DNA from 3 places in the Roseburia sp. AF15-21 genome. Region 2 is predicted to be linked to each of the others. Evidence: predicted binding sites of a transcription regulator. Region 2 holds the regulator's gene; each other region holds the start of a gene.
What was found. Region 2 encodes HrcA, which represses chaperone genes, less so after heat shock. Its sites were predicted from a motif close to TGTTAGCACTCNNNNNNNNNGAGTGCTAACA; they were not measured.
Positions count from the first base shown of each region.

Region 1: DWW33_RS11070 (Hsp20/alpha crystallin family protein) is a predicted target of HrcA. The motif match lies at 1,564-1,594, and genes of this name have one in related genera.
Region 3: clpB (ATP-dependent chaperone ClpB) is a predicted target of HrcA. The motif match lies at 1,798-1,828, and genes of this name have one in related genera.

Region 1 covers NZ_QUHG01000007.1:131,671-134,958, forward strand. Annotated here, with positions in the region: gene DWW33_RS11065 (sodium-dependent transporter) at 1-1,368, opposite strand, end outside; gene DWW33_RS11070 (Hsp20/alpha crystallin family protein) at 1,719-2,186, shown strand; gene DWW33_RS16150 (hypothetical protein) at 2,243-2,368, shown strand; gene DWW33_RS11075 (Hsp20/alpha crystallin family protein) at 2,400-2,840, shown strand; gene DWW33_RS11080 (methylglyoxal synthase) at 2,945-3,288, opposite strand, start outside.
Region 2 covers NZ_QUHG01000001.1:35,403-38,690, reverse strand. Annotated here, with positions in the region: gene dnaK (molecular chaperone DnaK) at 1-507, opposite strand, end outside; gene grpE (nucleotide exchange factor GrpE) at 526-1,179, opposite strand; gene hrcA (heat-inducible transcriptional repressor HrcA) at 1,200-2,243, opposite strand; gene hemW (radical SAM family heme chaperone HemW) at 2,450-3,288, opposite strand, start outside.
Region 3 covers NZ_QUHG01000003.1:335,803-339,090, reverse strand. Annotated here, with positions in the region: gene clpB (ATP-dependent chaperone ClpB) at 1-1,720, opposite strand, end outside; gene DWW33_RS06745 (spermidine synthase) at 1,868-3,288, opposite strand, start outside.

The sequences.
Region 1 (3,288 bases), on a different contig from region 2:
CTGAATCCATCCAAAAGCATTTGCTATGGAACTGATTAAAATAATCGCTGCAAAGATCGGACAAAGGTATTTTATCATCACCGTAAATATCTTTTTCCTGCGGAACGGGTTGCCGCCCCGGGTTACTTCTTCTTCAATCCGCTGCACTCCCACCACTCTTGATACCAGAAGGCAGGTTGCAATAGCTGCAATCGGCATCATCACGGAGTTCGTCAGGAAATCAAAGAAATCAAGAATCTGCATTCCGATAATTTTTACATTCGCTAATGGTCCATATCCCAGTGTAGAAAGACTTCCCAAAAGAAGCATTACAATACCGACAATTACCGTTGCTTTCCGTCTTTCCCAGCCCAGTTCATCTTCAAAAGTCGATACTGCACTTTCCGTTAATGCAATAGAACTTGTTATTGCTGCAAACAGCACCAGTACAAAAAACAAAATTCCGACTCCGGTTCCAAGTCCCATGCTGTCAAATACTTTTGGAATCGTAATAAACATCAATGATGGCCCCGCCTGCAGTGTTTCCGGATTTCCACCGGAAAATGCAAAGACTGCCGGAATAATCATAAGTCCCGCCATCATGGCAATGGCGGTATCAAATATTTCCACATTCTTTGTCGATTCTTCAATAGAAACTTCTTTCTTCATATAAGAACCGAATGTAATTAAAATTCCCATCGCGATGGACAGGGAATAAAACATCTGTCCCATGGCTGTCACCACTGTCATCCATGAAAAATTTTCAAGATTTGGAATCAGAAAATATTTAACTCCTTTTAATGCTCCCGGTCTGCTTACGGAATAAACCGTTATTAATATAGAAAGAACAACCAGCACCGGCATCATAAATCTGGATACCCGCTCAATACCATTCCGGACTCCGGCAAAGATAATCCCCAGCGTAAATACTGCAAAAAAAGCAAAGCAGATTTCTGTGGAAAGCCCGCTGGAAATGAAATCGGAAAAATATCCATCCGATGCAAGCTTACTGCCATTTCCCCTGATATATTCCACCAGATATTTCATTACCCAGCCGCCAATTACAGAATAATATGGCACGATTAAAACCGGAATAATGGCATTTATCCAGCCACCGAAAGAGAGCCAGCGGGATTTTCCAAAGGTATGATATGCTCCCACCGGGCTCTTCTTCGTCATTCTTCCGATAGAAGTCTCCGCCATAATCATCGTATATCCAAAAGTCAGTGCAAGTATAATATAAATCAGCAGAAAGATTCCTCCTCCATACTTTGCCGCAAGATATGGGAATCTCCATATGTTTCCCAGTCCCACAGAAGCGCCTGCTGCTGATAATACAAACCCTATCTTCCCCGAAAATGTACTTCTTTTCTCATTCTGTGTCTTCATTTTGTTTTTTCTCCTAAACTCATAATTTCCATGACGCAAAGTTATAGAAATCATAACACAGTCTCATAGTTCCTGCAATATTCTTTCTTTTCCGCAATACATTCACTTATTTTCTCTTCTTTTTCACAGCGTATTCCCTTATATTCTCTTAGTTTTCTCACAATTTGCAACCAATTCACAAATTTTTCACAAATTTATTAGCACTCACATCTTGACAGTGCTAATAATTGGTGTTATAACATAGTCAGAACAAAGGAGAGGAACAAAAAGAGGTTCCTAAAACATCCCGGTTCCAAAGAAACAAGGTAAACAAGCATAGATAGATTTATTTAAAAAAGGAGAGATGACTTATGTTGATGCCTAGTATTTTTGGAGAGAATTTATTTGATGACTTCTTTGAGGATTTTCCATGGATGGACGATAACATGGATATGAAAAAAACTGAGAAAAAACTTTACGGTCGTAGAGCCGCACGTCTGATGAAGACAGATATCAAGGAACAAGATAATGGTTATGAACTGGTAATCGATTTACCTGGATTTAAGAAAGACGAAGTAAGTGCTTCCTTAGAAAATGGTTACCTGACCATCAGTGCCGCCAAAGGCTTGGATGAGGAAGATAAAGATAAGAAATCCGGCAAGTACATCCGTAAGGAACGTTATTCCGGAGCCTGCAGCCGAAGCTTTTATGTTGGCGATGCCGTTACCGAAGAAGATATCAAGGGCGAATTTAAACACGGTATCTTAAAACTCTTCGTTCCGAAGAAAGAAGCAAAACCTGCAGTAGAAGACCACAAATATATTGCAATTGAAGGATAATTTCAGACATTGTATTTCAGATATCTGATGATGTAAAAGAAAGGAAGCATGTTATTATGTCAGACAAAAATCCAAAACATCCATTAAAAAAGAAGAAAGTAAAAGCTAAAATTAATGTAGCCGACCATGAGGCTGTTGAGGAAGCCAGAGAAGCTCACAGAAGCAAGAAACATTATTACTAATTACAATAGACTATTTCAGGAGGAATGACTTATGTTAGTACCAAGTATTTTTTCAAACAACTTTGTAGATGATATATTCGATGATGTATTTCCATTCGGAGCTTACAATGCTCCTGCTGCAGACAACCGCGCTGCCATGAACACTGACGTTAAGGAATTTGACGACAGATATGAACTGGAATTTGAACTTCCGGGCTTTAAGAAAGAAGATATCCAGGCTGAGCTGAAAGACGGATACCTCATCGTCAATGCCAAACACCAGGACAACAAGGACGAAAAAGACAAAGATGGCAAATATATCCGTAAAGAACGTTACTATGGCTCTTACCAGCGTAGTTTCTATGTCGGAGATGGCGTTACTCAGGATGACATCAAAGGCGGTTTTGAAAATGGTATCCTGACTCTGACCGTTCCGAAGAAAGAAGCAAAACCTGCTGTGGAAGAAAAGAAATATATTTCCATTGAGGGATAATACCAGGATAATTAAAAGGAAAAAGGGGCGGTGTGAGTATTCACACCGCCTCTCCTTTTTATGTGAGAAACACGCTTTGCGTGTTTCTCGTAGTTTAGCTGACATTACTTTATCGTCGATGCCCGCTGTCTGATATTCTTATTAAAATTAATCACATTGTGATTATATTCTTCATCCATCAACTCGGAATGAATCATAAAATCTGCAGTTGCTTTATTATTGGCAATCGGAATGTCATAGACCTGGGCAATACGAAGCAGCGCTTTTACATCCGGGTCATGAGGTGCTGCAGTAAGCGGATCTGAAAAGAAAATCACGAAATCTACTTTTCCCTCTACTATCTTAGCACCAATCTGCTGGTCTCCGCCCAGCGGACCGCTGTTATAGCCCTTTACCGGCAGTCCCGTCTGGTCTGTAATCATTTTTGCTGTTGTTCCGGTTCCACAAA
Region 2 (3,288 bases):
GTCGTATACCATAATTTTCTGTTCTTTTTCGTTGTCCAGTCCATAAGCAAGTGCTGCTGCTGTCGGCTCGTTGATGATACGTTTTACATCAAGTCCTGCAATCTTACCTGCATCCTTGGTTGCCTGACGCTGTGCATCATTGAAGTATGCCGGTACAGTAATAACTGCTTCTGATACTTTTTCTCCTAAATATCCTTCTGCATCAGCTTTTAATTTCTGTAAAATCATTGCAGAAATCTGCTGCGGAGAATACTGTTTGTCATCAATGCTTACTTTGTAATCGGTTCCCATATGTCTCTTAATGGAAGAGATTGTTTTCTCTGCGTTGGTTACTGCCTGACGTTTTGCAGGTTCACCAATCAGACGCTCACCTGTTTTTGTAAATGCTACGATAGATGGTGTTGTTCTTGCACCTTCCTGGTTTGCTATAACGGTAGGTTTTCCACCTTCCATAACTGCCACACAACTGTTTGTTGTTCCTAAGTCAATACCAATAATTTTACTCATGTTCTTATCCTCCTATGCTTAATTCGCTACTTTTACCATGCTATGTCTGATTACATTTTCTTTGTACTTGTAACCTTTCTGTAACTCCTCGGCTACTACATTCTCACCGAGTTCTTCATCTTCCACATGCATTACTGCATTATGGAGATTCGGGTCAAACTCCTGACCGGCTGCTTCAATCGGTGTTACACCAACCTCTGTCAGCACTGTCATCATCTGCTTATAAATCTTATCCATACCTTCTACGAAGCCATTGTTTTTGTCTTCTTCCGGTACAGCTGCAAGCCCTCTTTCAAAATTGTCGATAACTGGAAGGATTTTCTCTAAGATTGCGCTGGCTCCCATGTCATACATCTGGCTCTTTTCCTTTTCCGTTCTCTTACGGAAGTTTTCAAATTCTGCCATCTGACGTTTCAGCCGGTCGGTTAAATCTTCAATCTGTTCGTCCTTCTTATCTTTCTTGTCTTTCTTTTTAAAGATACCTTTCTTTTTCTCCTCATCTTCTTTCTCTATTTCTTCCGGTTCAGATTCGGTATCTTCCGTTTTTTCTTCTGCCTCAACTTCTTTTTCTTCTGAGGCGGTATTCTGTGCTTCTTCCTGCTTTTTTGCATCCTCTGCTTCTAAGTCTTCTAATACTTCCTCAAGCACTTCTTCTTTCTTTTCTTCTGCCACTTCCTTACCACCTTTCTATGCTATTCTTTCTTCGGCTTATCAAATATGCCTTCTAGTTGTGATTTCAAATTTTTCAGATTATCCATGACGTTCTCATAATCCATACGCTTCGGTCCGATAATTCCTATCGTTCCCTTCACGCCTTTACCAAGTTCATAGGTAGCTGTTACCACACTGCAGTCCTTCATGGTCTGAATTGGAGATTCATCTCCTATATAAACCTGTATGCCGTTCTCCTCATTGCTGAGGTTATCCGTCACCAGACTTACTAACTGTTTCTTCTCTTCTAACGCATCTAAAAGCTCTCCTGCTTTCTGCGAATCCGATAACTCCGGATATTTTAAGATATTCGTTGCACCACTGGTATATATCTCCAAATCCTCATCTTCGCTGATTGCTTCTGCTACTGCATCCAATACATCACTGATGACTTTGGAATGGATACCGGCTTTCTCTTTCAACACTGCTATGGTGCCCAGATTAATCTGATCTAATGACAATCCATTTAAATGTGTATTCAAAAGCATGTTAAGTTTTAACATATGCTCATTATCTATCGGCTCTTCTATCGGAATCATCTTATTTTTCACAAGATTGCCTTCCAATACGACAACTGCCAGAATATGTTCATCATCCACATTGGATAACTGGATGAACTTCAGGCTGTTGTGGTGATACTGCGGTGCTGTTATCATGGTGGTGTAATTCGTGTTGTTTGCCAACAGCTTTGCCACCTGCTGCAATACCTGTTCCATCTTCTCCGTATGTTCAATTACGAACTCTTTCATATCGGATACTTCTTTGTCCTTCTCTGCAATCAGATTATCTACATAGAAGCGATATCCCTTATCGGATGGAATTCTTCCTGCCGATGTATGTGGCTGCAAAATATATCCCATCTCTTCCAAGTCCGACATCTCATTCCGGATTGTTGCGGAACTTAAGTTCAAATCCGTATACTTGGAAATGGTTCTTGAACCAACCGGCTCACCTGTTTCCAGATAGTTGCGAATGATTGCATTTAAGATTTTTGTTTTTCTTTCATCTAATTCGTTCTCGTTCATTCACGTTCTCCTGAAAATGAAACTTTTATAGGTATTTGAAAAAGCTTTTTATACTGCTTTTTCTTTGTTGTTAGCACTCAACTTGAAAGAGTGCTAATTTCTATGTACTTAAGATAGCACCATTCGTTTTTTTTGTCAACAGCATTTTATAATTTTATATTTTCTTTAGATTTGTTCTGATTCAATGCGGTTCAACACCGCACTACTTAATCCAGTAAAAACTGGGCGAGTACATAGTTGCTGATGTCCATGCCATGGTCGCTGAGCTTTATTACACCGGCTTTTTTCTCGATTAAGTCCTCTTCCTGAAGCTGGTTTAAGACTTCGCCATATACTGCTTCTATTTCCACGCCAAAAGTCTCTTTGAATTCTGTTCTTGTAACTCCCTTTAACATACGCAGGCCTAAAAACATGAATTCTTCCATCTGGGCATGGCGGCTGATTGCATCTGCACTCTCATGGAGATTCAATGCCGGTACTCCATCTATTTCCTTCGCCGAAATATTACCGCATGCTTTGATATACGCTTCAATCTCTCTTATATTACTGTAGCGTACTTCTCCAATCAGGGAAGCCGCCCCAAGTCCTACCCCAAGATACGGTACCCGCTTCCAGTATCCGATATTATGCCTTGCCTCTTTCCCCTGCTTAGCATAATTGGATACTTCATAATGCTCATAACCTGCCTCTGAAAGAATCTCCTGAGTCTTTTTATAAATTTCATACTCCGTCTCTTCAGATGGCAGATGCTCTGTCGGCTTTCCGGCTTCCCGGAGCACTGCCTCGAATTTGTATTTTTCATAAAATGGTGTTCCCTTTTCGATAATCAGGGAATAGGCTGAAATATGCTCCGGTTTTAATGCTATGACACGCTTTAAGCTGGTGACAAATTTCTCCGTACTCTGATAAGGCAGGGCACTCATCAAATCAACGTTGATATTTTCAAAGCCACATCTTCTGGCACATTCATAATTCTCCAAGAACTGCCGGTAAGTATGGATTCTTCCTAATATCTTTAATTCATCATCAAAGGCAGACTGTAACC
Region 3 (3,288 bases), on a different contig from region 2:
CCTGTCCAATGACACGTTTATGCAGTTCTTCATCAAGGTGCAGTGTCTTATTTCGTTCGCTCTCAGTCAGTTTTGCTACCGGGATTCCGGTCCAGCGGGAGATAATCTTTGCGATTTCTTCTTCGCTGACGCTTTCATGTACCAGTGATAAATCTTCACCTTTGACTTTCTCTTCTTCAATTTCCAACTGCTGCTGTAACTGCGGCAGCTTACCATATTTTAATTCTGCCGCTTTATTTAAATCATAGCTCTGCTCTGCCTGCTGGATTTCATTTTTCAGGCTTTCCAAATCCTCACGCAGCTTCTGGACTTTCTCTACGGATTTCTTTTCATTGTCCCACTGTGCCTTCTTATTCTGGAACTCACTCCGAAGCTCTGCCAACTCTTTCTGTAAGTCTGCCAGACGCTCCTGGCTCAGACGGTCATCCTCTTTTTTCAATGCAGTCTCTTCAATCTCTAACTGCATGACACGACGGTTCAGTTCGTCTAACTCAGTCGGCATGGAATCAAGTTCTGTCTTAATCAGTGCACAGGCTTCATCCACCAGGTCAATTGCCTTATCCGGTAAGAACCGGTCTGAGATATAACGGTTCGAAAGCACTGCTGCGGAAACCAGTGCACTGTCGGTAATCTTTACTCCATGGAATACTTCATACCTCTCCTTTAATCCACGCAGGATAGAAATAGTATCTTCTACCGTTGGTTCGTCTACCATAACCGGCTGGAATCTTCGTTCCAATGCGGCATCCTTTTCAATGTATTCCCGGTACTCATCCAATGTGGTAGCACCGATACAATGCAGTTCTCCACGGGCAAGCATTGGTTTTAAAAGCTGTCCGGCATCCATGGCTCCATCGGTTTTTCCTGCACCGACAATGGTATGCAGCTCATCGATAAAGAGGATAATCTGACCTTCGGATTTCTTTACTTCATCCAATACTGCTTTCAGACGTTCCTCAAATTCACCACGGTATTTTGCTCCGGCTACCAATGCACCCATATCCAGTGCAAAGAGCTTCTTATCCTTTAATCCTTCCGGAACATCACCACGTACAATCCGTTGTGCCAGTCCCTCTACAACTGCGGTTTTACCTACACCGGGTTCGCCAATCAGTACCGGATTGTTTTTCGTCTTACGGGACAAAATTCGCACTACATTCCGGATTTCTGCATCTCGTCCGATGACCGGATCCAGCTTCTGGTCTCTCGCCCTCTCTACCATATCATATCCATATTTATTTAAGGTATCATAAGTAGCTTCCGGATTATCGGAGGTCACACGCTGGTTGCCACGCACCGTAGACAGTGCCTGCAGGAAACGGTCTCTTGTAATACCATATTCCTTAAAAATTTCCTTTAATGCAGGATTCGGATATCTTAATAAGGATAAAAACAGATGCTCTACAGAGACATAATCATCTCCCATCTGCTTTGCCTCATCCTCTGCACTAATCAATACCTTATTCAATGCCTGACCGACATAAACCTGGCCGCCGGACACCTTGGTTCTTGCTTCCAGATGGCGGATTGCATTGTCTACAAAATGCTCCTTCTGGATTTCCATTTTCTCAATCAGTTTTAAAATCAGTCCATCTTCCTGCTGCAGTAATGCCACTAAAAGATGTTCCTGCTCGATTTCCTGATTGCCATATTCATATGCTAATTTTTCGCAATCCTGGATTGCTTCCATTGACTTCTGTGTAAATTTCTGAATGTTCATATCTTTCACCTCATTTCCCACTGTGCTATGAACGAATTCCTGTTATTTCTGTTTCCAAGCATAAATATAGCACGCATTATTAGCACTGTCAATAGGTGAGTGCTAAAATTTTCAGACAATTTTTGTTAATTTCTATTTTTCTTATATTTAAAAGGAATTCAGCAGTCCTTTCAGCCCTTCCTCTTTATAAACTCCCTTATAATATGCAACTTCATCTTTTATCATCTCATCAATCACCTGCATTCCAAGAAGTTCCACCGGTGCCTTATCATCTGTAAGAATATAATCGCCCTTTTCATAGGAAACGGTATCTGCCAATACCTCTGTCATCATTCCCTTTAACTCCTGATTTTCAAGCTTGGAAATGTTGTTAGAAAGATTCTTTAAAATTTCTCCATTGTCGGATGCAAACAGTTCCCGGTTTGTAGAGCCTGCCACATCCACAGTATATTCTGTTCCAAATACACTTCCTATGGTGTCGGAAAGATACTGGTTAATATTTCCTTCTTTCTGCCCACGCATGTTCATATTCACCACCATTACGCCATTTTCATTTAAATGCTCTTTTACCAGCGTAAAAAATTCAACGGAAGACATCTGAAACGGAATCGTAATATCCTGATAAGCATCTACCATAATGACATCGTATTTCTTATCGGATGCATTTAAAAATGCTCTTCCATCATAAGTCGTTACCGGCACATCCTCCGAAAGTGAAAAATACTGTCTGGAAAGCTTTGTAATCTTCTCATCAATTTCAACACCTTCCACATTCATATCTCCAAAATATTTCCGGCACTGGGTTGCATAAGTACCGGTTCCCATTCCAAGAATCAGCACATCCATGTCTGATATTTCTTTGTCTTTTAACATAAGCGGTGCCGCCATGGCATAATCATAATACATGCCGGTCAGTTCATCCTGCTTCATATACACAGACTGCACACCGAATAACACATTGGTGGATAAGGACACCTTGTCCTGATTTTCGTATACCTGAAGATAGTTATATACGGATTCCCCCTCATAGGTCAGATTATTTTCCCAGAATGCAAATGAGTCGGAATATCCAAACCCGCAGCACAGTGCAAATATCAGAATAGATGCAACTATTTTCTTCTTTCCGGTATGCGCATTGATAAAATATACGATGGATAATGCCAGTAAAATTCCCGCAAAGATAAGAAATGTAACGGATGTTCCTACTGCCGGAATTGTCACAAAGGTTGGGATAAAGGTTCCAATGATGCTTCCGATGGTGTTAAATGCCCCTAAGGTACCTACTGTCTTTCCGTTGTCATCTAAATTATCAACAGAATATTTTACCAGGGATGGTGTTACCGTTCCCAACAGAAACAGCGGAAATACGAAAATTACCATGCAGGCTGCAAAAGCTGCAATAATCAGGAAATTATTATTTACCGCAAAGATTAAAAGGGCTGATATTCCTATGATAATATATTTTCCCACTACCGGAATTAATGCAATCCAGATTGCGGCAATGATAATTCTTCCATACAGTTTATCCGGGTTCGGTGATTTGTCTGCCGTCCTTCCGCCATAAATAT